DNA from 4 places in the Micromonospora fluostatini genome. Region 1 is predicted to be linked to each of the others. Evidence: riboswitches for the same ligand, from Rfam matches in the RefSeq annotation. Region 1 holds a riboswitch; each other region holds the start of a gene.

Region 1 (4,979 bases):
TTGGTGGTCGTCATCGCCGCTCCTGTCAATTGTGCCCGTGACCAGGGGCGCCGTGCCCAGCCTCGGGGCTGGCCGGGCCGGTCGCGGTCGGGCCGCCGGTCGTCGGGCCGGCGGTCGGGGCACCGGCGACGACGGTGAACTCCGCCGTGCGGACCACGCCGCCGTGCCGGAAGTCGAGATGGAGCCGGTACGTCCCCGCCGACGGGACCTCGGCGTGGAAGCTGACCGTGGGGCCGGGGGTGGTCCGGCCGTCGCCGGGCGAGCCGTCCGGGTGCACGTGCAGGAACGCCAGGTCGCCCTGGCGCAGCACCACCAGGTGACCGTACGCCCCCAGGTAGGGCTCCAGGTCGTCGACGGGCGCCCCGCCCCGCGCGACGGTCAGCGTCAGCCCGGAGGCACGGCCGGGGTGCAGGTCCCCGTCGAGCGTGACGGTGTACCCGTCGACCGTGGTGGTGCGGGCCGGCGCCGGCAGTGGCCGGGGCTCGACCGCCCCGGGGACGGTCACGTCGACCCCGAGGGTCAGCGGGTCGGCCCCGGTGGGGACGAAGTCGGCGAAGACCCGCCAGGTGCCGGGGCCGGCCAGCGGGGTGGCGGTCCGCCAGGTGCCGTCCGCCGACATCTCCGGGTGCACGTGCCGGAAGCCGGAGAGGTCCCGCCGGACCACGATCAGGTGCATCGGCTTCTCGTGCGTGACGTCGTACCCGGTGACCGGACGCCCGTCGGGCCCGGTGATCCGGAACGCGAAGTCACCGGCCGGAGCCTCGACGGGGGTGAGCGTGTAGCCCCGGTCGGAGACCAGCATCCCGGCCGGCAGCGACGCCGGGGCCGGGCCGGCGCTGGTCTCGGGGCGGGTGCCGTGGTCGGCGTCGGTGCGGTGACCGCTCTCGGTGACCGGGCGGACCGGGTCGACCACCTGGCCGACCCCGTAGGCCGCACCGAACACCGTCACGACGGCGAGGGCGAACCCGGTCAGCTTCGTCGCCGTGTTCATGGGCTGTCCTTCCTCGTGCTGCCCGGATGGAGCGGGCACCCGGTCCCGACCGTGGGGGCGGTGGCGTCGCGGCGGCCCCCGAGGGGCGCGACGGTCGCGCCCTGCGCCCCGTCAGGCGTCGACGACCTCGTAGCCGGCCTCGTCGACGGCCGCGCGGACCGCCGCCGGATCGACGGGACGCTCACTGGTGACCGTGACCCGGCCGGTGGCCAGGTCGACCTGGACGTCGCTGACCCCGTCGACCGCGCCGACCTCGGTGCTGACCGCCTGTACGCAGTGTCCGCAGGTCATACCCTGCACCTGGTAGCTGGTGGTGACCATGCCCGTACTCCTCTCCACCCGCACCCCGTTACCCTCCGGAGCGCATCCTACTCATACCCGGTAGGGGTATCTGACGCCTGGAACCTAACATACCCGCTGGGGGTAGGGGTAACCTGGGGGCCATGACCGTTCCGACGCCCGCGCCCAGCCGTGGGTACACCGCCAGCAAGGACCAGCTCCTCGCCCGGCTACGCCGTGTCGAGGGCCAGGTCCGGGGCATCGAGAAGATGGTGGACGAGGACCGCTACTGCATCGACGTGCTGACCCAGATCTCCGCCATCCAGGCCGCGCTGGACAAGGTCGCCCTCGGGCTGCTCGACGGGCACGCGCGACACTGCATGCACGAGGGCATCGCCGAGGGCCGCACCGACGAGATGGCCACCGAGATGATGGCCGCCGTCGGCCGACTGATGAAGCGCGGCTGAGCCGCCCCACCCCAGCAGCACACGCCGCGAAAGGCGTGCATCTCATCGCGCGCGTCACCGTGCGCGACTCCACCAGCCCGAGAGCCAGGGGACGGCAGGCGACGGCGCGGGAACGGCCGCACCGGCGGGGCCGGACGGCCGGGACTGACGGCTACCGCCTGCGCGGGGCAGGTCGGGTGGCTACCATCTCCGCGACGGACCTCCGGGTGCCGCGCCCGCCACCGACCACCTCCGGTGACCGCCCGGCGCCCGACAGTGCCGGCCCCGGCGAGTCCACGGGCGGGGTGAACCAATCGGCGCATGGACACGTATTCCGCCGTGGATCGTTTGGAGAGTCGCAATGGGCGCCGACCACACCCGTCCCGCCCCGTCCGCCCCACCACAGGTGCGACGGGTCCTCGTCGCGACGGTCGTCCCCCTCTTCGTCGCCACGCTGATCGCCGCCCTGGTGCTCTGGCCGGACCGGACGCCGCAGGCCGACGATGGCGGGGACGTGCCCCGGTACCACGGCACGGTGACCCGGGTGGTGACCGAGCCGTGCCTGCCCACCGAGCCCGGCCCGGAGGGCACCCCGGCGGGGCCGGAGGGGCCGTGCGGCACCGTCACCGTCCGGGTGGAGCAGGGTCCGGACTCCGGGCAGCAGGTCGAGGTACCGATCCCGGACGGCCCCGGCGCGCCCCGCGTCCAGGTGGACGACGAGGTCGTCCTGGTGGAGCTGATCGACCCGGCCGATCCGGAGTCGAGCAGCTACAACATCGCCGAGCACCAGCGTGGCAAGCCCCTGCTCTGGCTGGTCGTGCTCTTCGCCGCCGCGATCGTGGCGTTCGGCAGGTGGCGCGGGCTCGCCGCGCTCGGCGGGCTGGCGGCCAGCTTCGCGATCCTGATCACCTTCGTCGTACCCGGCATCAGCGCCGGCCAGCCGCCACTGCTGGTGGCGGTGGTCGGGGCCGCGCTGATCATGTTCATCGTGCTGTACCTCACCCACGGGATCAGCGCCCAGACCTCGGTGGCCGTGCTCGGCACCCTGGGCAGCCTGGTGCTCACCGGCCTGCTCGGGGCGGCGGCGACGGCGGCCACCCACCTCACCGGGTTCGGCGACGAGAACGCCACCACCCTGTCGATGTTCCAGACCGACGTCGACCTGCACGGGCTGCTGCTGGCCGGGATCGTCATCGGTTCCCTCGGCGTCCTCGACGACGTCACGGTCACCCAGGCCGCCACGGTCACCGAGCTGGCCCACGCCAACCCGAACCTGACCCGCAGACAGCTCTACCGGGCCGGCACCCGGGTCGGTCGGGCGCACATCGCGTCCGTCGTCAACACCATCGTGCTCGCGTACGCGGGCGCGTCGCTGCCGCTGCTGCTCCTGCTGGTCGCCGACTCCCGGCCGGCCGGCCAGGTGCTGACCAGCGAGTTCCTCGCCCAGGAGATCGTCCGCAGCGTGGTCGCCACGCTCGGGCTGGTCGCCGCCGTACCGCTGACCACCGGTCTCGCCGCGGTGGTCACCGCCGCCGGCCGCCGCGCCGCCGCCGGGGCCGGAGCCGGCGCCCCGCCCGCCGACGGCTCCGGCTCGGCCCGTCCGCCGGCCCCACGGCACGACGCGCTCGAGGCCCTGAGCGCGCCCCGGGCCGCCAACCAGTCCCCCGACGCCCCCGCGAGGTGGCCTGACCGAGAAAGGAACACCGACCCCGCATGGTGACACTCCTCAGCGTGACCGCCACGGCTTCGCACCATGAGAAGCGCGTCACTGGTTACGCCCCGCCATGGCGAAATCACGCATTAAGTCGGCTTCCGGACGTAGATCCCAGGGGCGACTCTCGGGTAACCTCGCTGCCGGTCACCGCCGAAGGCGCGCAGCGGCGCCAGCGGTGCCGCCGCCCAATCGCCACTGCGCGAGCCGGGGAACCAGGTACCTGGGGTGAATCCGCGTCAGCGGTAGGGGCTACTTCCGTCCCGAACCCGTCAGCTAACCCGGTCGGCGGCCGACGGAAGGGAAGACTGTGACGGCACCCCTGCGCCGCTGGTTGGCCCCGGCGGCGGCGGTGATCACCGCGTTCGCCATCTTCGCCGGACCCGTGCCGGCGGTGGCCGAGCCCTCCCGGCCCTCGGGGCACGAGGACGGCGACTCGAAACTGCTCAACGAGGTCATCGAGACGACCAACCGGGGCTACGTTCAGGCCAAGGCCAAGCTGGAGAAGTCCAAGAAGCGGCAGCTCCAGCTCGACCTGGAGGTCCGCCGGGCGCAGACCGAGCTGGACGAGCTGGCCCCGCAGGTCGGGCAGATCGCGGCCCAGTCGTACCGCAGCGGTCGGATCGGCGCGATGGCCATGCTGCTGGACAGCGGCCAGCCCGACTCGTTCGTCAAGCGGGCCCAGGCCCTCGACGAGCTGAACATGGTCAACGCCCGGAAGCTGGCCGAGGTGCAGGCGGTCAAGGACAAGGCGGCCCAGGCCAAGCTGGAGCTCGACGCCGAGGTCGGTGAGCAGCAGAAGCAGACCGCCATCATGGCCAAGCAGAAGCGGGAGGCGGAGAAGTCGCTCGCCCTCGTCGGTGGGCAGGGCCTGACCGGCGGCCTGGTGGCGGCCGAGTCGCCGGTGGCACGGATGGGCCCGGGGCGGGACTCGGACGGCAACTGGCGACCGATGAGCTGCACCGAGAACGACCCGACCACGTCCGGCTGCATCACGCCCCGCACCCTCCACATGTACAAGGAGGTGAAGCGGGCCGGCTTCGACCGCTTCGTCGGCTGCTACCGGCCGGGCGGGCCGTGGGAGCACCCGAAGGGCCGGGCCTGCGACTGGTCGTTGCAGAACCGGGGGTTCGCCCCGTGGCACAACAACGACACCCGGATGTACGGCAACAACCTGACCGCGTTCCTGGTCCGCAACGCCGACCGGCTCGGCGTGTACTACGTCATCTGGAACCGGCAGATCTGGTTCCCGGCGAACGGCTGGAGTTCCTACAGCGGGCCGTCGAACCACACGGACCACGTGCACGTCTCGCTGCTGTAGCCGCACCGACCACCGGACCGGGCCGCCCCCCACACCTGCGGGGCGGCCCGGTCCGTCGTGTGCGGTCGGGTCGGGACGGGGTCAGAGGCTGCGGGGCACCGAGGCCACCGTGCGCACCCGACCGGCGTTGAGCTGGTACGACATCCCCACCACCGCGCACCGTCCGGCCGCGATCTCGGCGGCCAGCACGGCGGAGTTGCCCACCAGCTCGTTGACGGTCTGGGCGATGTG
Region 2 (4,979 bases), 2.4 Mb from region 1:
TCGCCCGGCACACCGCCGGCGCGCCCACCGCGGCTCCGGCCGCCGTGCCACGGGAGCTTGCTGCGTTGACCGACCACACCAGCCTCGACCGGGAGATCGCCGTCGAGCAGCGGCAGCTTGACCGGGTGTACGCCCGGCTGGCCGAGCTGCGCCGGGCGGCGGCCCGCGCGGAGCGCGACGGGTACCGGCTGGCCCGGGTCGGCACCTTCGGCGCGCTTGTCGAACGGGACGCGATGGTGTTCCACGCCGCGCAGCGCCGGCACCTGCTCGACGCCGAGCACGAGGGGCTGGTCTTCGGCCGGCTGGACCTGCGCGGGGGCCAGACGCTGTACGTCGGGCGGCTCGGGGTCCGCGACGAGAACGCCGAGACGCTGGTGGTGGACTGGCGGGCCCCGGCGGCCGAGCCGTTCTACCGGGCCACCCCGGCGGCTCCGCTGGGCGTGGTCCGCCGGCGGACGATCCAGTCGTCGGACGAGCGGGTCACCCGGATCGAGGACGACCTGCTCGACCCGTCCGCCGCCGGTCCGGAGATGACCGTGGTGGGCGACGGCGCGCTGCTGGCCAGCCTGTCGAAGGCCACCGGGCGCGGGATGCGGGACATCGTCGCCACCATCCAGCGCGAGCAGGACGAGGCGATCCGCTCCCCCGGCTCCGGGGTGACCATCGTGTCCGGCGGTCCCGGCACCGGCAAGACGGCGGTCGCCCTGCACCGGGCCGCGTACCTGCTCTACTCCGACCGCAACCGGTACGCCGGCGGCGGCATCCTGGTGGTCGGCCCCTCCTCGGTCTTCGTCGAGTACGTCGCGTCGGTCCTGCCGTCGCTCGGCGAGGAGAGCGCCACCCTGCGCTCGCTGGGCACGCTCTTCACCGGCCTGACCTCGACCCGGACCGACCCGCCGGACGTGGCGGCGGTGAAGGGGTCGCTGCGGATGCGCCGGGTGCTGGAGCGGGCCGCCCGGGACGCGGTGCCGGACGGCCCGACCGAGCTGCGCCTGCTCTACCGGGGCGAGCTGCTCCGGTTGACCCGGGCGGAGCTGGACGCCATCCGGGAGCGGGCGCTGCCCCGGGGGGCCCGCCGCAACGAGGTGCGCCGGGCCGGGTTCGACGGGATCTTCGCCGCGCTCTGGGCGCAGGCCCGCAAGCTGCGCGTCGGCCGGCTGCCGGAGCAGCGCGCCTTCGAGGACGAGATCGCCGACCGGCCGGAGTTCCGGGAGTTCCTCAAGGCCTGGTGGCCCCGCCTGCACCCGAGGCACGTGCTCGGCTGGCTGGCCCGGCCGGAGCGGCTGCGCGGGTACGCGGGCGGGATCTTCTCCCGTGCGGAGATCCGGCTGCTCGACGCGGCCTGGCGCACCCTGGACACCGAGGGCCTGACCATCGCCGACATCGCCCTGCTGGACGAACTGGACACGCTGCTGGGCAAGCCGGTGCAGCCGGCCCGGCGCAAGCGGGACCCGTACACGCTGGCCGGTGGGGTCCGCGAGCTGAGCACCCACGCCGACCGGCAGCGCGCCGCCCGGGCGGCGGCCCGGCAGCGGCCGGAGGACTACCGGGAGTACGCCCACGTGGTGGTCGACGAGGCACAGGACGTCTCGCCGATGCAGTGGCGGATGATCGGCCGCCGGGGTCGGCTGGCGTCCTGGACGGTGGTCGGCGACCCCGCCCAGACGGCCTGGACGGGTGACCCGGCGGAGCTGTCCCGGGCCCGGGACCAGGCGTTGGGCCGGCGCAGGCAGCACCGGTTCACGTTGACCACCAACTACCGCAACCCGGCGGAGATCTTCGCGGTGGCGGCGGCGGAGATCCGCCGGATCGACCCGGACCTGCCACTGCCCACCGCCGTGCGCTCCACCGGGGTGGAGCCGGTGCGGCGGCTGGTGCCGGCGGCGGACCTGGCGGCGGCGACCGTCGCGGCGGCGGAGGCGCTGCTGGCCGAGGTGCCGGGGACGGTCGGGGTGATCACGCCGGTGCCGCGCCGCGACGAGGTGGCCGGCTGGCTGGGCGAGCGGGGCGGGACCCGGCTCCAGGTGGTGACCAGCCTCCAGGCCAAGGGCATGGAGTACGACGGGGTGGTGCTGGTCGCGCCGGGCGAGATCCGGGCCGATCCGGGCTCCGGCGTCCGCACCCTGTACGTCGCGCTCTCCCGGGCCACCCAGCGCCTGACCACGCTCGACATCACCGGCTGAGCCACCGGCCTCGGCCCGCCTCCCGACCCGCCCGCCGGCAGCGGCCTGCCCGGACCCACCGGCCAGCGGTCCGCCCACCGGCCTGCCGTTCTGCCCGACCCACCCGCCGGCCCGCCGGGTGGTCGGCGGGCTGACCGGCGGTGTCCCGGCGGGCTCGCCCCGCCGTGTCCCGGCGGCCTGATCCCCCGGGTCGACCTGTCACCCACCGGTCAACGGCCGAATACCGACAGTTTACTTGCACACATAGCGATGTGAGCATATGTTGGACCGGGTCCGGACGACAGGCGGAGGGTGTGGACGTGGGCGCAGGGCATGATCACCAGGCCACGGTGGCGAACGCCGCACACCGGCACCGGGGGCGACTCTGGGCCGCGCTGGTCATCCTGGCCGCGTTCACGGTCGTGCAGACCGTGGGCGCCTTCGGCACCGGGTCGCTGGCGCTGCTCTCCGACGCCGGGCACATGTTCACCGACGTCCTGGGCATCGGGCTGGCGCTGGCCGCGATCACCGCCACCCGCCGGGCCACCGCCGACCCGCAGCGCACCTTCGGCCTCTACCGCCTGGAGGTGCTCGCCGCCCTCGCCAACGCGCTGCTGCTCAGCGGGGTCGCGGTCTACGTGCTGATCGAGGCGGTCCGCCGGCTCGGCGAGCCGCCGGAGGTGCTCACCGGCCCGATGCTGGTCGTGGCGCTGCTCGGCCTCCTCGCCAACGTGGTCGCCTTCGGGCTGCTGCGCAAGGGCGCCGAGGAGAGCATCAACCTGCGCGGGGCGTACCTGGAGGTCCTCGCCGACCTGCTCGGCTCGCTCGGCGTGATCGCCGCCGCACTGGTGATCATGGTCACCGGCTGGTGGTGGGCCGACCCGCTGGTGGCGGTCGCCATCGGCGCCTTCATCCTCCCCCGGACCTGGCGGCTGGCCCGCGCCGCGCTGCGGATCCTGGTCCAGGCCGCCCCGGAGCACCTCCAGGTGACCGAGGTGCACGACCGGCTCTCCGCCGTCCCCGGCGTGGCCGAGGTGCACGACCTGCACCTGTGGACCCTCACCTCGGGCATGGAGGTCGCCTCGGCGCACCTGACCACCACCCCCGGCGCCGAGGTCGGCACGGTCCTCGCCGCCGCCCGGACGGCCCTGCGCGAGGACTTCCACATCGAGCACGCCACGTTGCAGATCGAGCCCGGAGCGTCACCGGGGGCCTGCGGGGCGGTCGGCTGGTAATTAGCGCACGCTTAAATCTGGGCGCGTATTGTCCGGTTCATGCCGAGTTAACTGGTGTCCCTCCGGACGTCAGCGGTCACGGTGACTGCAGTAGTCACACCCGCACCGGTAGGCTCGGTTCCGGCCTCCGCCAGGCGGCGCCCACCGGCGCCGGCGGTGGCCGTCGCCTAATCGCCACGGTGGCGAGCCGGGGAACCACGTCCGTGGGGTGCATCCGCGTCAGCGCGGTAGGGATCTTCCGTCCCGAACCCGTCAGCTAACCCGGTCGGCGGCTGACGGAAGGACATGTCTTGGCAGTAGTGGCATCACCGCGACGTATCACCGCCCGGCTGGCGGCCGTGCTCGTCACGGCGCTCGCCGTCGGCGCCGCCATCGCGCCGGTCACGCCGACGTCCGCCGCCACCCGGGCCGGCCTGCTGGCCGCGCCGGACGACGACCCCGAGGGTGGCACCCCGGCCCTGCGCAACCAGCTCGAGGCGGCGAGCAAGGGTTGGCTCGACGCGAAGGCCAAGCTGGAGAAGTCGGCCAAGCGGCAGCAGGACCTCACCGGCCAGCTCAAGACCCTGGAGGCCGACCTGGCGGTCCGCACCGGCAAGGTCGGTGAGATCGCCCAGGTGGCGTACCGCACCGGCCGGCTCGGCGCGGCGAACGCGCTGCTCAACGCGAACTCGCCCGAGGGCTTCCTGGACCGCGCCGCCGCGCTCGACCAGGTCGCCGCCAGCGAGGAGCGGGAGCTGCGCAGGCTGCGCGAGACCCGCGACTCGTCCGCCCGCACCAAGCTCGCCCTCGACGGCGAGGTCCGCGAGCAGCGCAAGCAGGTCGCGACCATGGCCAAGCGCAAGGAGCAGGCCGAACAGGCTCTGGAGGCGTCCATCGCGCGGGATGCCCGCGAGGCGCAGGAGCGCCGCCGGCAGCAGGCGCAGCAACGCAGCAACGCGGGGTCCAGCGGGTCCAGCGGGCCGGGCGGGACGAGCACCAAGACCGCCAAGGCCGCGCCGCGCAACCCCGACGGCTCCTGGCCGCGCGAGTCGTGCAGCGTCAACGACCCGACCCCGGCCAACGGCTGCATCACCCCCCGCACGCTGCACGCGCTCAACCAGGCCAAGGCGGCCGGCTTCACCCGGTACGTCTCCTGCTACCGGCCGGGTGGCTCCGGTGAGCACCCCAAGGGCCGGGCCTGCGACTTCGCGGCGCAGAAGAACGGCTTCGGCGGCGACGCCACCGGCGGGGACCGGACGTACGGCAACAACCTGGCGGCGTACTACGTCAGGAACGCCGACCGGCTCGCCGTGCTGTACGTGATCTGGTACCGGCAGATCTGGCTGCCGAGCAGCGGTTGGAAGTCGTACAGCGGGGCGAACGGGGACCCGTCCAGCGACCACACCAACCACGTGCACCTGTCGGTCTACTGACCCGTACGCCGACCGCCCGGTGTCCCGCCGTCACGGGGGACACCGGGCGTTTTCGTCCGCGCCGGACCGTGCCCGTGACGCCGTACCGGGGGTTATCAGGTGAGCGACCCGGCGTGGAGGACGAAAAGGTGGTCACGATGGACGGGCACGTGATGGTCTTCGCCCCGACC
Region 3 (4,979 bases), 430 kb from region 1:
GCCGAGGCCGGTGGCGTGATCGACCCGGACGTGCTCTGGTCCTGCACCACCTGCGGGGCCTGCGTCGAGCAGTGCCCGGTCGACATCGAGCACGTCGACCACATCGTCGACATGCGCCGATACCAGGTGCTGATCGAGTCGAGCTTCCCCTCGGAGGCCGGCGTGATGCTGCGCAACCTGGAGAACAAGGGCAACCCGTGGGGCGCCCCGCAGAACACCCGGGAGGACTGGACCAAGGGCCTGGACTTCGAGGTGCCCCGGGTCGGTGAGGTCGAGGACTTCGAGTACCTGTTCTGGGTCGGTTGTGCCGGCGCGTTCGAGGACCGGGCCAAGAAGACCACCCGGGCGGTCGCCACCCTGCTGAACGAGGCCGGCGTCTCCTTCGCCATCCTCGGCGAGGGGGAGACCTGCTCGGGCGACCCGGCCCGCCGGATCGGCAACGAGTTCGTCTTCCAGATGCTGGCCCAGCAGAACGTGGAGACCCTGAACGAGGCGTTCGAGGGTCGGGAGAAGGCCAAGCGCAAGATCGTCGCCACCTGCCCGCACTGCTTCAACACCCTGGGCAACGAGTACGGCCAGCTCGGTGGTGAGTTCGAGGTGGTGCACCACACCCAGCTCCTGGCGCACCTGGTCGCCACCGGCAAGCTGACCCCGGTCCAGCCGGTCGACGGCGGCGTCACGTACCACGACCCGTGCTACCTGGGCCGGCACAACCGGGTCTTCGCCCCGCCCCGCGAGGTGCTGGGCAGCGCCATCGGCGGCGGCGCGGCCGGCACCGGCGACGGTGGGCTGATCGAGATGCCGCGCAACAGCGAGCGCTCGTTCTGCTGCGGCGCCGGTGGTGCCCGGATGTGGATGGAGGAGCGGATCGGCAAGCGGATCAACGTGGACCGGGTCGAGGAGGCCATGTCCACCGGGGCGAAGACGGTCGCCGTCGGCTGCCCGTTCTGCTCGACGATGCTCACCGACGGCGTGAACGGCAAGGGGGCCGGCGAGCAGGTCGAGGTGGTCGACGTGGCCAGCGTCCTGCTCCGTTCGGTCAAGCCCGAGCAGCCGGCCACGGGCCGGGAGAACGAGCCCGTCGCGGGCTGAGCGCGTACCCGGAGAACCGCCGGGACGGACGACGGCGGTGGCACCCCGCGCGGGGCGCCACCGCCGTCGCGGGTCCGGGACCGGATCGGCGGGGCGGCCGGCTCGACCGAATTCTCCCTATCGATGTGCGTCGCTCCACAGAATTCGAATACCGTTGGTACGCAAGCGACAGCGGACCGGTAATGGTGAAAAACCTCGCCTTGCCGAGGCCGCTTGCTTTCCCTAATGTTGGGCACCGGCCGTTTGTGGATCCTCTGTCTCGCCCTCCCCTCCTCGCGAGGCGCCCGGCGGTCGTCGGCAAAGGAGTCGGTGCCGGTGGCGAGCCTGCCCCCTCATCGTCGTGTCCCGGAACTGCCCGCCCGCACCCGTGGCGCGCGCCGGGCGTTGACCCGTCTGCTCACACTCTGCGCGGCGGTGCTCGTCGGCGTCGGGGTGTTCGCCGTCCCGGCCCACGCGGAGCCCACGGTCGACGAGATCGAAGCCAAGATCGACAAGGAGTGGCGGAAGCTCGAACCGACCATCGAGCAGTACAACAAGGTCCGCTCCGAACTGAGGGTCAACCGCCGCAAGTCGGCGGAGCTGGAGAAGAAGATCCAGCCCCTGCAGTTGGAGAGTGAGCTGGCGCTCAACCGGATCAGTGAGCTGGCTTCCCGGTACTACATCATCGGCCCCTCCTACGAGCTGGGCGCGGTGCTGGTGAACAGCCGCCCCGGCCAGCTCGGCGAGCAGCTCACCATGCTCGACCGGGTCGCCTCCGAGCAGCGCCGCCAGATCGAGGGCGTGCTGGCCGTCCAGGCCAAGTACAACACCGAGAAGGAAAAGTTCGACACGCTCGTCACCACGCAGAGCAAGCAGCAGAAGGAACTCGCCGAGAAGCGCAAGAGCATCGAGGCCGAGATCAAGCGGCTCCAGGCGGCCATGCCGAAGACCGTCGTGAAGGCCACGAACTGCCCCACCGTCAACGGGGTGGTCACCGAGGCGGCCCGGATCGCCATCCGGACGGCCTGTGCCCAGGTCGGCAAGCCGTACGTGTTCGGGGCCACCGGGCCGAACTCCTTCGACTGCTCCGGCCTGACCCAGTACGCGTACCGGGCCGCCGGGATCAGCCTGACCCACTTCACCGGTGCCCAGTGGAACCAGGGCCGGGCGATCCCGCGCAGCGAGGCCCGCCCCGGTGACCTGGTCTTCTTCTTCAGCGACCTGTCCCATGTCGGCCTGTACATCGGCAACGACCTGATGGTGCACGCGCCCCGGGCCGGAAAACCGGTCAACGTGTCCAGCATCAACCACATGCCGGTCGCCGGGTTCCGTCGACCCGGCTGACCCCTCCGGTACCCCCGCACCGAGGCCCCCGGCACCGCCGGGGGCCTCGGTCGTCGTGTCGCCCGGGTCCCCGGTGGAATCCGAACAGGACTCGCCTCATCTCAGGCGAGTGAGCGAACGTGAGACGGAGTGTCACGGGTCACTCCGTTGCGGATCGACAGGTGCCTCTCTACGCTGATGAACCGTCGGCCGGCAGCAGGTCCGCCCAACCCGGGCGGTAACGGCCGACGCCGCCGAGTCGCCCACCCAGGGCGAGCCGGGGACCCAGGTACGCCGGGGTGAATCCGCAGTCCACTGCGGTAGGGCGTCCCCTTCCGCCCGAACCCGTCAGCTAACCCGGTAGGCGGTTCCGGAGAAGGAGTACCGAGCCCGGTGGCACACCATGCCCCGCGGCCACCGTCCACCCGGTCGGCACCCGCCGACCCGGTGCCGGCTGCGCCGCGCCCACGCTCGTCCCGCCGCACCACCGCACTCCGGCACGTCGCTCCGTCCCACGGCCGCACCGCGCCTCGTGGCGGCACCGCTTCGCGAGGGGCCGCCGGTCTCGTCGCGCTGGCCGTGGCCGCCGGCCTCCTGGTCGGCCTGCCCGGTGCGGCCCACGCCGAGCCGTCGGTCGCCGAGATCGAGCGCCGGATCGACCAGGACTGGAACCGGCTCGAACCGATCATCGAACGGCACAACGCCGTCCGGCAGGACCTCGCCGCCCGGCGGCGCGAGGTCGCCGCCCTGGCCGCCCGCATCGAGCCGTTGCAGCGCCAGGTCGACGAGGCCATGCTGCGGGTCAGCCGACTCGCGGTGCGGGCCTACAAGGGCGAGAGCGTCTCGGCGGTCAACGCCATGCTGGCCGGCCGTACCCCGGGGGAGCTGATCAGCCGGATCGAGCTGATCGACCGGGTCGCCCACCGGCAGCACGAGGACGTCCGGGCGGCCCGGGAACTGCGCGACGAACTGGCCGCCCGCAAGGCCCCGCTGGACCGGCTGGTCGGCCTCCTCGACCGGACCGAGAAGGGCCTGGCCGCCAGCCGCCGGCAGATCGACGCCGAGATCGACCGGCTCCAGAAGCTGCGGCTGCGGGCGTACGGCAAGGGTGCCGGCGGTCCGCTGCGCCCGGCGCCCTGCCCGGTCTCGTACCCCGGTGGCGCGGCCGGCGAGGCGGTCCGGTTCGCCTGCGCCCAGATCGGCAAGCCGTACGTCTGGGGCGCCGAGGGCCCGCACGCGTACGACTGCTCCGGGCTGATGCTCGCCGCCTGGGCGACGGCCGGCGTCCGGCTTCCGCACAACGCGGCCCGGCAGCGCAAGGTGACCCCCTCGGTGAGCCGTTCCGAGCTGCGCCCCGGTGACCTCGTCTTCTACTACCGCGACCTGCACCACGTCGGCATGTACGTGGGCGGCGGCTGGGTGGTGCACGCCGCCCGCGCCGGGGTGCCGGTGAAGATGAAGCGCCTCGGCGACAGCCCGATCCACAGCTTCGGTCGCCCCGGCTAGCACGCGACCTCCTGCCGCCGGCGGCGGTGGGCTCGGCGGTCCGGTCGGGGGCCGCCGTCCACCCGCGCACCGGCGGACCCGTGGTCCCGTTCTCCGACGGGACCGTCAGCGCCGCCCCCGCCGGTCCCGCGGGGGCGGCGCCGGGTTTCCGCCCCGGTGGCCGCCCTTCCGCGGTACGACGTTGTGCTGCTCGTCAGCGGGTGGGCCAGGTCCGCCACTGCTGCCAGGACCGGCTGGGCGTCGGCCCGCGCTGACCCTGGTACCGGGAGCCGTAGACGGCCGAGCCGTACGGGTGCTCCGAGGGCGAGGAGAGCCGGAAGATGCAGAGCTGGCCGATCTTCATCCCCGGCCAGAGGGTGATCGGCAGGTTCGCCACGTTCGACAGCTCCAGCGTGACGTGGCCGGAGAAGCCCGGGTCGATGAAGCCGGCGGTCGAGTGGGTCAGCAGGCCGAGCCGGCCCAGCGAACTCTTGCCCTCCAGCCGGCCGGCGAGCTGCTCGCCGAGGGAGATCACCTCAAGCGTCGAGGCGAGCACGAACTCGCCCGGGTGCAGCACGTACGGCTCGCCCTCCGGCACCTCGACCGGGGAGGTCAGGTCGTCCTGCTGCACCGACGGGTCGATGTGCGTGTACAGGTGGTTGTTGAAGACCCGGAAGAGCCGGTCCAGGCGTACGTCGATGCTGGACGGCTGCACCAGGGCGGGCTCGAACGGCTCCAACGCGAGCGTGCCCGCCTTGATCTCGATCAGGAGGTCACGGTCGGAGAGCAGCATCGGGTCACCCTATCGAGCGAGCGGTGCGGGCCCGTTATCCGGTACCGGTGACCAGCGTGTTGGGTCGCTTGTCGTACACGTGTTCGATAGAATGCGGGGCATGGCTTCCTGGTCCGATTTCGCCGCTGACGAGCCCCGCCTCGCCGACGGCATCCGCCTCCTCATGCAGCAGTACGGGCCGGGCTTCGGCTACCTGGCCACGGTCCGCGCCGACGGTGGGCCCCGGGTGCACCCGGTCTCCCCGGTGATCACCGACGAGGGGCTGTTCTGCTTCGTCATCGACTCGCCGAAGCGGCGCGACCTCGAA
Region 4 (4,979 bases), 3.0 Mb from region 1:
CCGAGGTCGGTCGCCCGGGCGATCCGGGGGTCCGCGGCGGCGGTGTCGTCGACGATCACCAGCCGGACGGTCCGGGTGAGCTTCACCGCCACGGTGGCCCCGTGCTCGACGGCGACGTCGACGGCCTCGGTCACCTCGGGCGAGTCGCCGACAGGTAGCACCCGCCAGCCCCGCAGCGGGGCCTCGCGCCGGGCCCGGTTGGCCGCCGCCTCCAGGTCCCTGATCAGGTACGTCGTCCCGAGTTCCTTCGCCGCCCGCTGGAGCTCGCGCAGCTCGGTGGCGGTCACGACGCCGTCCGCCTCGGCGTGGGCCCGGCTCACCACGAGGAACTCCTCGTGCACCTGCCAGGCCGTCGACTGGGTCAGCCCGGCCCGGCCGGCGAGCGCGGCCAGGTCGGCGGCCTCCCCGCCGACGATCCGGCCGTCGGTGAGCGCGCGGGCGAGCAGCGCCCGGTAGTCGCGCAGCCCGTCCGGTCGCGGGCGGGGCGGATCCACCGTGTACGGCAGCCGGGCGGTCAGGGTGGCGAGCCAGCCCTCGCTGCCCTTGCGCAGCCCGACGACGCGGGGGGTGACCGACGTGCCGCGCGGTTGCGCCGGCAGCGGCACCGGTGCCAGCCCCCGCCACGACAGCGGCTCGGGGGCCGCGCCGACCAGGGTGGCGAGCGTGCCGGCCATGGCGCGGGCGAGGCCGAGCGCGGAGGGCAGCCCGCTGGGCCACTCTCCGGTGAGCAGGTTGGCCACCTCCGTCAGCGCGTACTCCTCCCGGTCGAGGTGCACGCGGCAGGTGACGAGGGCGCAGAGCCCGGGAACGGGCGGCAGCCTGAGGTCCAGGCGGTCGAGTTCGGCGCCGAGGAACCGGTCGACGAACTCCAGGCTGTGGCCCACCACGATCGCGTCGCTCAGCCGGGCCAGCAGGTCGTCGGCGATCTCCGCGAAGGTCGGCGCGGGGGCGAGGTCCATCTCGGACTCGGCGTCCGCGATCGACGCGCCGGGATCGACCAGGGTCGCGTACTCGTCCAGGACGACGCCGTCGCCCCGCATCCGGACCACGGCCACCTCGCAGATCCGGGCGCCCTGCTCCGGGTCCGGGCCGGTTGTCGCCACGTCGACGAGGGCGAAGGTGACGGTTCGCAGGTCTGCTCCGGGCTGCCGGGTGAGGTGCCCGGCGACGAAGATCGGCACCCCCGCAGTGTGCCATGGCCGTCAAACGGCATACATGTTGACACCGTTCACGGACGCTGCTGTCGGTGGTGCGACCGGTCACCGCGAGGGGGCTGGGTCCAGGGCCCGTCCGGCCACCGACGCCGGCACCCGACAGGGGGAACTGTCCCGGTTCACCGAGACGGCGACGCGGGACACGCGCCCTAGCTGGCGGGCGGCTGCACCCCGTCGCCGAAGATCAGGATCCCGACGGCGCAGAGGGAGAAGACGATGCCCACCGCGCCGAGGATGATCCCGGTGAGCGCCAGCCCGTGGTTGCGGGCGCTCTTGAGACCGGGTCGGCCGAGCAGGATCGCGGCCACGCCGAACAGCGCGCCGACACCGCCGCAGATCGAGGTGACCAGGGCTACCCCGCCGAGGGAGACCGAGGCGAGGGTCATCGTCCGGATGCGCTTCTCGGGATCGACGCCGACGGTCGGGGTCACGGGGGCCATCTGGGCCTGCTGCGGGTGCCAGTGGAACTGGCGGGGCAGATCGGCCACCTGGCTGGTCAGGTCACCGACGACCGTCGCGGTGTGGACCAGCGACATCCGGCGTTCGTAGTCGGCCAGGTCGATGTAGCCCTGTTCGAGTGCCTGCGACAGCAGGTCCAGGACCTGGGTCCGTTGTACCGTGCCCACCCGCTCGTTCAGATCCATCGATGAAACCCGTTCCTCCGTCGCTGCTGGTCGCCCCGGTGACACCGATGATCACCGGGGCCCCAGCCTAGACAGCGGGAACAATCGACCGGGAACCCCCTCGGGCGGCCTACCCGGGGCAGCAGACGGTGAGGCCCCCCGGCGCCACCTTCACCTTGAGCCGGCTCGTCTTCCCCCGGGCGCCGCCGTCCAGCTCGTACGTCTTCGGCGCGTCGAACCGTACCTTGATCTTGCGGCCACGGGTGATCCGGACGAAGGGTGACTCCTCGGACCGGCCGGCGGCCATCCGGCCCAGGGTGCGGGCCCAGTCCACCGCGCCGCTGGCGGTGGCCACCCCCACCTCCAGGGCGCCGTCGTCGGGGCGGGCGTCGTCGAAGGCGGGGATGCCGCCGGTGATCGTGCCGACGTTGCCGAAGAGCACGCAGCTCGCCTCCCCGTCGAACCAGTCGCTGCCGTCCACCCGGACCCGGGTGCGCACGCACTCGCCGCGCACGTGCCGCAGCCCGGTCAGCACGTAGGCCAGCCGGCCGAGTTTGCCCTTGAGCTTGCGGTCGGCGTCCCGGATCAGGTCGGCGTCGAAGCCGGCCCCGGCCATCACCGCGAAGTGTTCCCCGTTCAGGATGCCCAGGTCGACGGTGCGACGGTGGCCGTGCAGGCCGATCCGGACCGCCTCGGGCAGGTCGGTGGGGATGCCCATGTTGGTGGCGAAGAGGTTGGCGGTGCCGGCGGGCAGGACGGCCATCGGCACGCCGGAGCCGGCGAGGGCGTCGGCGCTGCGCTGCACCGTGCCGTCGCCGCCCCAGACGAACACCAGGTCGGCCCCCTTGTCGAGGGCCTTGCGGACCGCCTTGGGCGCCTTGCGGCTCTTCGGGACCTCGTACCAGAGCAGGTCCCGCACACCCGCGCCGACCAGTGTCGCGCGGAGTTCGTCGAGGCCACCGCCGAAGGTCTTCTTGCGGTGCGCGACGACGGCGACGGTCCCGACGGCCGGGGCGGCGTCCACCGGCCCGGCGGGGCGATCTTCCCGCGTGCTCGTGCTCATGGTGACCGCTGGTACCCCGCCGGCCGGCTCGCCACGCCTGCCGGTGAGCCGGGCGACGCCCGGCCGGGAGGAGAATCCGGCCGGGCGTCGTGGACCCCACGGACCCCGTGGTCGGTGACGGTCAGCGGCTGAGCCGCTGACCCGGGAGGATTCAGAGGCTGAGCCGCTGGCTCGGGAAGATCAGGCCCGGGTCGTCGCCGACGACCCGCTCGTTGCGCTCGTACAGGGCCTGCCATCCGCCGCGGACGTTCTTCGCCTGGGCGATCGTCGACAGCGTGTCGCCGGGCCGGACCACGTACGTGCCCCGGTCGCTGCCCCGGGTGGCCGGCTGGGCGGCACGCTGGCGGTTCTCGGCCCGCTCCGCCGTCCCGGTCGACCGCGACTGCGACCCGGACGACTTCGAGGTGGTCGACTTCGACCCGCTCGACGTCGACGCCGAGGCGGAGCCCTTCGCCGCGCCGCCCCTCTTGCCGCAGGTCGGCCAGGCGCCGATGCCCTGGCCCTTGAGGACCCGCTCGGCCACCGCGATCTGCTCGCCCCGACTGGCCAGGTCGGCCCGCTTGGCGTACCTGAGGCCGCCGTACCCCTCCCAGGTGCTCTGCTTGAACTGGAGCCCGCCGTAGTAGCCGTTGCCGGTGTTGATGCTCCAGTTCCCGCTGGACTCGCACTGCGCGATCGCGTCCCAGTTGACGCTGTCGGCCTGCGCGGGGGCGGCCGTGCCGAGCACGGCTGCGGCCCCGGTCATCGCGCCGACGGCGAGGGCGCCGACCGTCCTGCGGCGGTTGCTGGTACGGCGGTGCCGGGCGTTGTACTGAGTTGGCATTGGTTCCTCCACGCCGACGAGGTGAGCTGTCGGGTTCGGGCCGAGGAGCCCGGCCGCCGCTGGGCGGCTTCACCCCGAGGTGACCTGCACCGTGAAACGTCGGGTCCCCCGCTCCATGCCCTGGACGACTGGTGCCGCGCGGACCGGTGGCATGGATTGGGCGTACCGGGCGCGGTGTCCGCAAACGCGAACTCGTACGACGGTAGGGCGGTCTGCCCCGATCGCCCACCGTCGGTGAGGTTCTTCACCGGGCCACGCGGGGCCGCCTCCGGTCGGGTTGCGGCACCGTCCACGGCGTGCATCATGGAGCGCCGGCCCCGGGGTGCACGTCGATGTCCGACGGCCCCGCCGGACCGCCGGGTCGCAGGTCGGAGGGCAGGGCCACGTGGCGATTGTCACGTGCTGGTGGCCGGTGGTGCGGGTTCAACCCGGTGTTGACTGGTGAGGGTTAAGGGGACATCGCGTACGAGGGGGACCGCTCATGTCCGATTCCGTCCGACCTGACCGTCGGGACAACGTGCCGGAGGGCGTGACCGACCCGATGCTGTGGCGCCTCGCTGTCCGGGTCGCCGAGCAGCACCGGGGCGGCGAGCACAGGGAGTGCCGCAACCTCCAGTGCCTCGACCGGCCGCAGCCCTGCGCACCCTGGGCCTGGTCACAGCAGGCCCTGCGCCTGGCACAGCCGCCACAGCAGCAGCCGACCTGGCAGCAGCCGGCCTGGCAGCAGCCGGCCTGGCAGCAGCCGTCGGAGCAGTCCGCTCCCGTCGGGCACCCGCACCACCGGCACGACTCGCCCGCCGCCGCAGCCTGATCCGCCTCGGTCAGCACACCGCGCCGGTCACCACGACAAAATCCGGCCAGCGGGTGACCGGGGCCGACGAGGCCACCGCCGGCGGGCTCCGCGACCACGTCCACGGCGTCGCAGCCGACGACGAGCGGCGCGGGGTGGGCCCGGTGGGGCGCCACCCCGCGCCGAAGCGGTCAGCGAGCAGCCGACGCGGTCAGAGGGTACGGGCCAGCCGGTCGGCCAGGATCCGGGTGAACCGGGCCGGGTCGGTCAACTCCCCGCCCTCGGCGAGCAGTGCCATGCCGTACAGCAGCTCGGCGGTCTCGGTCAGCGCGGCGGTGTCGTCGCCACCCTGCTCGTGCGCCGTCCGCAGGCCGGTGACCAGCGGGTGGGTCGGGTTGAGTTCCAGGATCCGCTTGACCGGCGGGACCTCCTGCCCCATCGCCCGGTACATCTTCTCCAGCGTGGG

The links. Region 1 has a riboswitch for cyclic di-AMP ahead of ACQUFX_RS23075 (coiled-coil domain-containing protein). Riboswitches for the same ligand answer to the same signal wherever they lie in the genome.
Positions count from the first base shown of each region.
Region 2: it holds a riboswitch for cyclic di-AMP, as region 1 does, so the genes downstream of both, ACQUFX_RS01420 (coiled-coil domain-containing protein) here and ACQUFX_RS23075 (coiled-coil domain-containing protein) in region 1, are expected to answer to the same signal.
Region 3: it holds a riboswitch for cyclic di-AMP, as region 1 does, so the genes downstream of both, ACQUFX_RS25165 (C40 family peptidase) here and ACQUFX_RS23075 (coiled-coil domain-containing protein) in region 1, are expected to answer to the same signal.
Region 4: it holds a riboswitch for cyclic di-AMP, as region 1 does, so the genes downstream of both, ACQUFX_RS09610 (LysM peptidoglycan-binding domain-containing protein) here and ACQUFX_RS23075 (coiled-coil domain-containing protein) in region 1, are expected to answer to the same signal.

Region 1 is NZ_CP191251.1:5,231,005-5,235,983, forward strand. Features, by position in the region: gene ACQUFX_RS23050 (heavy metal translocating P-type ATPase) at 1-14, opposite strand, end outside; gene ACQUFX_RS23055 (hypothetical protein) at 26-991, opposite strand; gene ACQUFX_RS23060 (heavy-metal-associated domain-containing protein) at 1,103-1,312, opposite strand; gene ACQUFX_RS23065 (metal-sensitive transcriptional regulator) at 1,435-1,737, shown strand; gene ACQUFX_RS23070 (YibE/F family protein) at 2,078-3,436, shown strand; cyclic di-AMP (ydaO/yuaA leader) riboswitch at 3,603-3,733, shown strand; gene ACQUFX_RS23075 (coiled-coil domain-containing protein) at 3,738-4,748, shown strand; gene ACQUFX_RS23080 (carbonic anhydrase) at 4,830-4,979, opposite strand, start outside.
Region 2 is NZ_CP191251.1:312,934-317,912, reverse strand. Features, by position in the region: gene ACQUFX_RS01430 (HelD family protein) at 66-2,183, shown strand; gene ACQUFX_RS01425 (cation diffusion facilitator family transporter) at 2,483-3,397, shown strand; cyclic di-AMP (ydaO/yuaA leader) riboswitch at 3,552-3,684, shown strand; gene ACQUFX_RS01420 (coiled-coil domain-containing protein) at 3,688-4,809, shown strand; gene ACQUFX_RS01415 (PfkB family carbohydrate kinase) at 4,947-4,979, shown strand, end outside.
Region 3 is NZ_CP191251.1:5,665,851-5,670,829, reverse strand. Features, by position in the region: gene ACQUFX_RS25175 ((Fe-S)-binding protein) at 1-1,092, shown strand, start outside; gene ACQUFX_RS25170 (C40 family peptidase) at 1,402-2,415, shown strand; cyclic di-AMP (ydaO/yuaA leader) riboswitch at 2,637-2,777, shown strand; gene ACQUFX_RS25165 (C40 family peptidase) at 2,788-3,900, shown strand; gene dcd (dCTP deaminase) at 4,094-4,672, opposite strand; gene ACQUFX_RS25155 (pyridoxamine 5'-phosphate oxidase family protein) at 4,773-4,979, shown strand, end outside.
Region 4 is NZ_CP191251.1:2,235,252-2,240,230, forward strand. Features, by position in the region: gene ACQUFX_RS09595 (3'-5' exonuclease) at 1-1,181, opposite strand, end outside; gene ACQUFX_RS09600 (DUF1707 and DUF4190 domain-containing protein) at 1,364-1,858, opposite strand; gene ACQUFX_RS09605 (diacylglycerol/lipid kinase family protein) at 1,968-2,900, opposite strand; gene ACQUFX_RS09610 (LysM peptidoglycan-binding domain-containing protein) at 3,052-3,723, opposite strand; cyclic di-AMP (ydaO/yuaA leader) riboswitch at 3,720-3,860, opposite strand; gene ACQUFX_RS09615 (hypothetical protein) at 4,205-4,534, shown strand; gene htpG (molecular chaperone HtpG) at 4,725-4,979, opposite strand, start outside.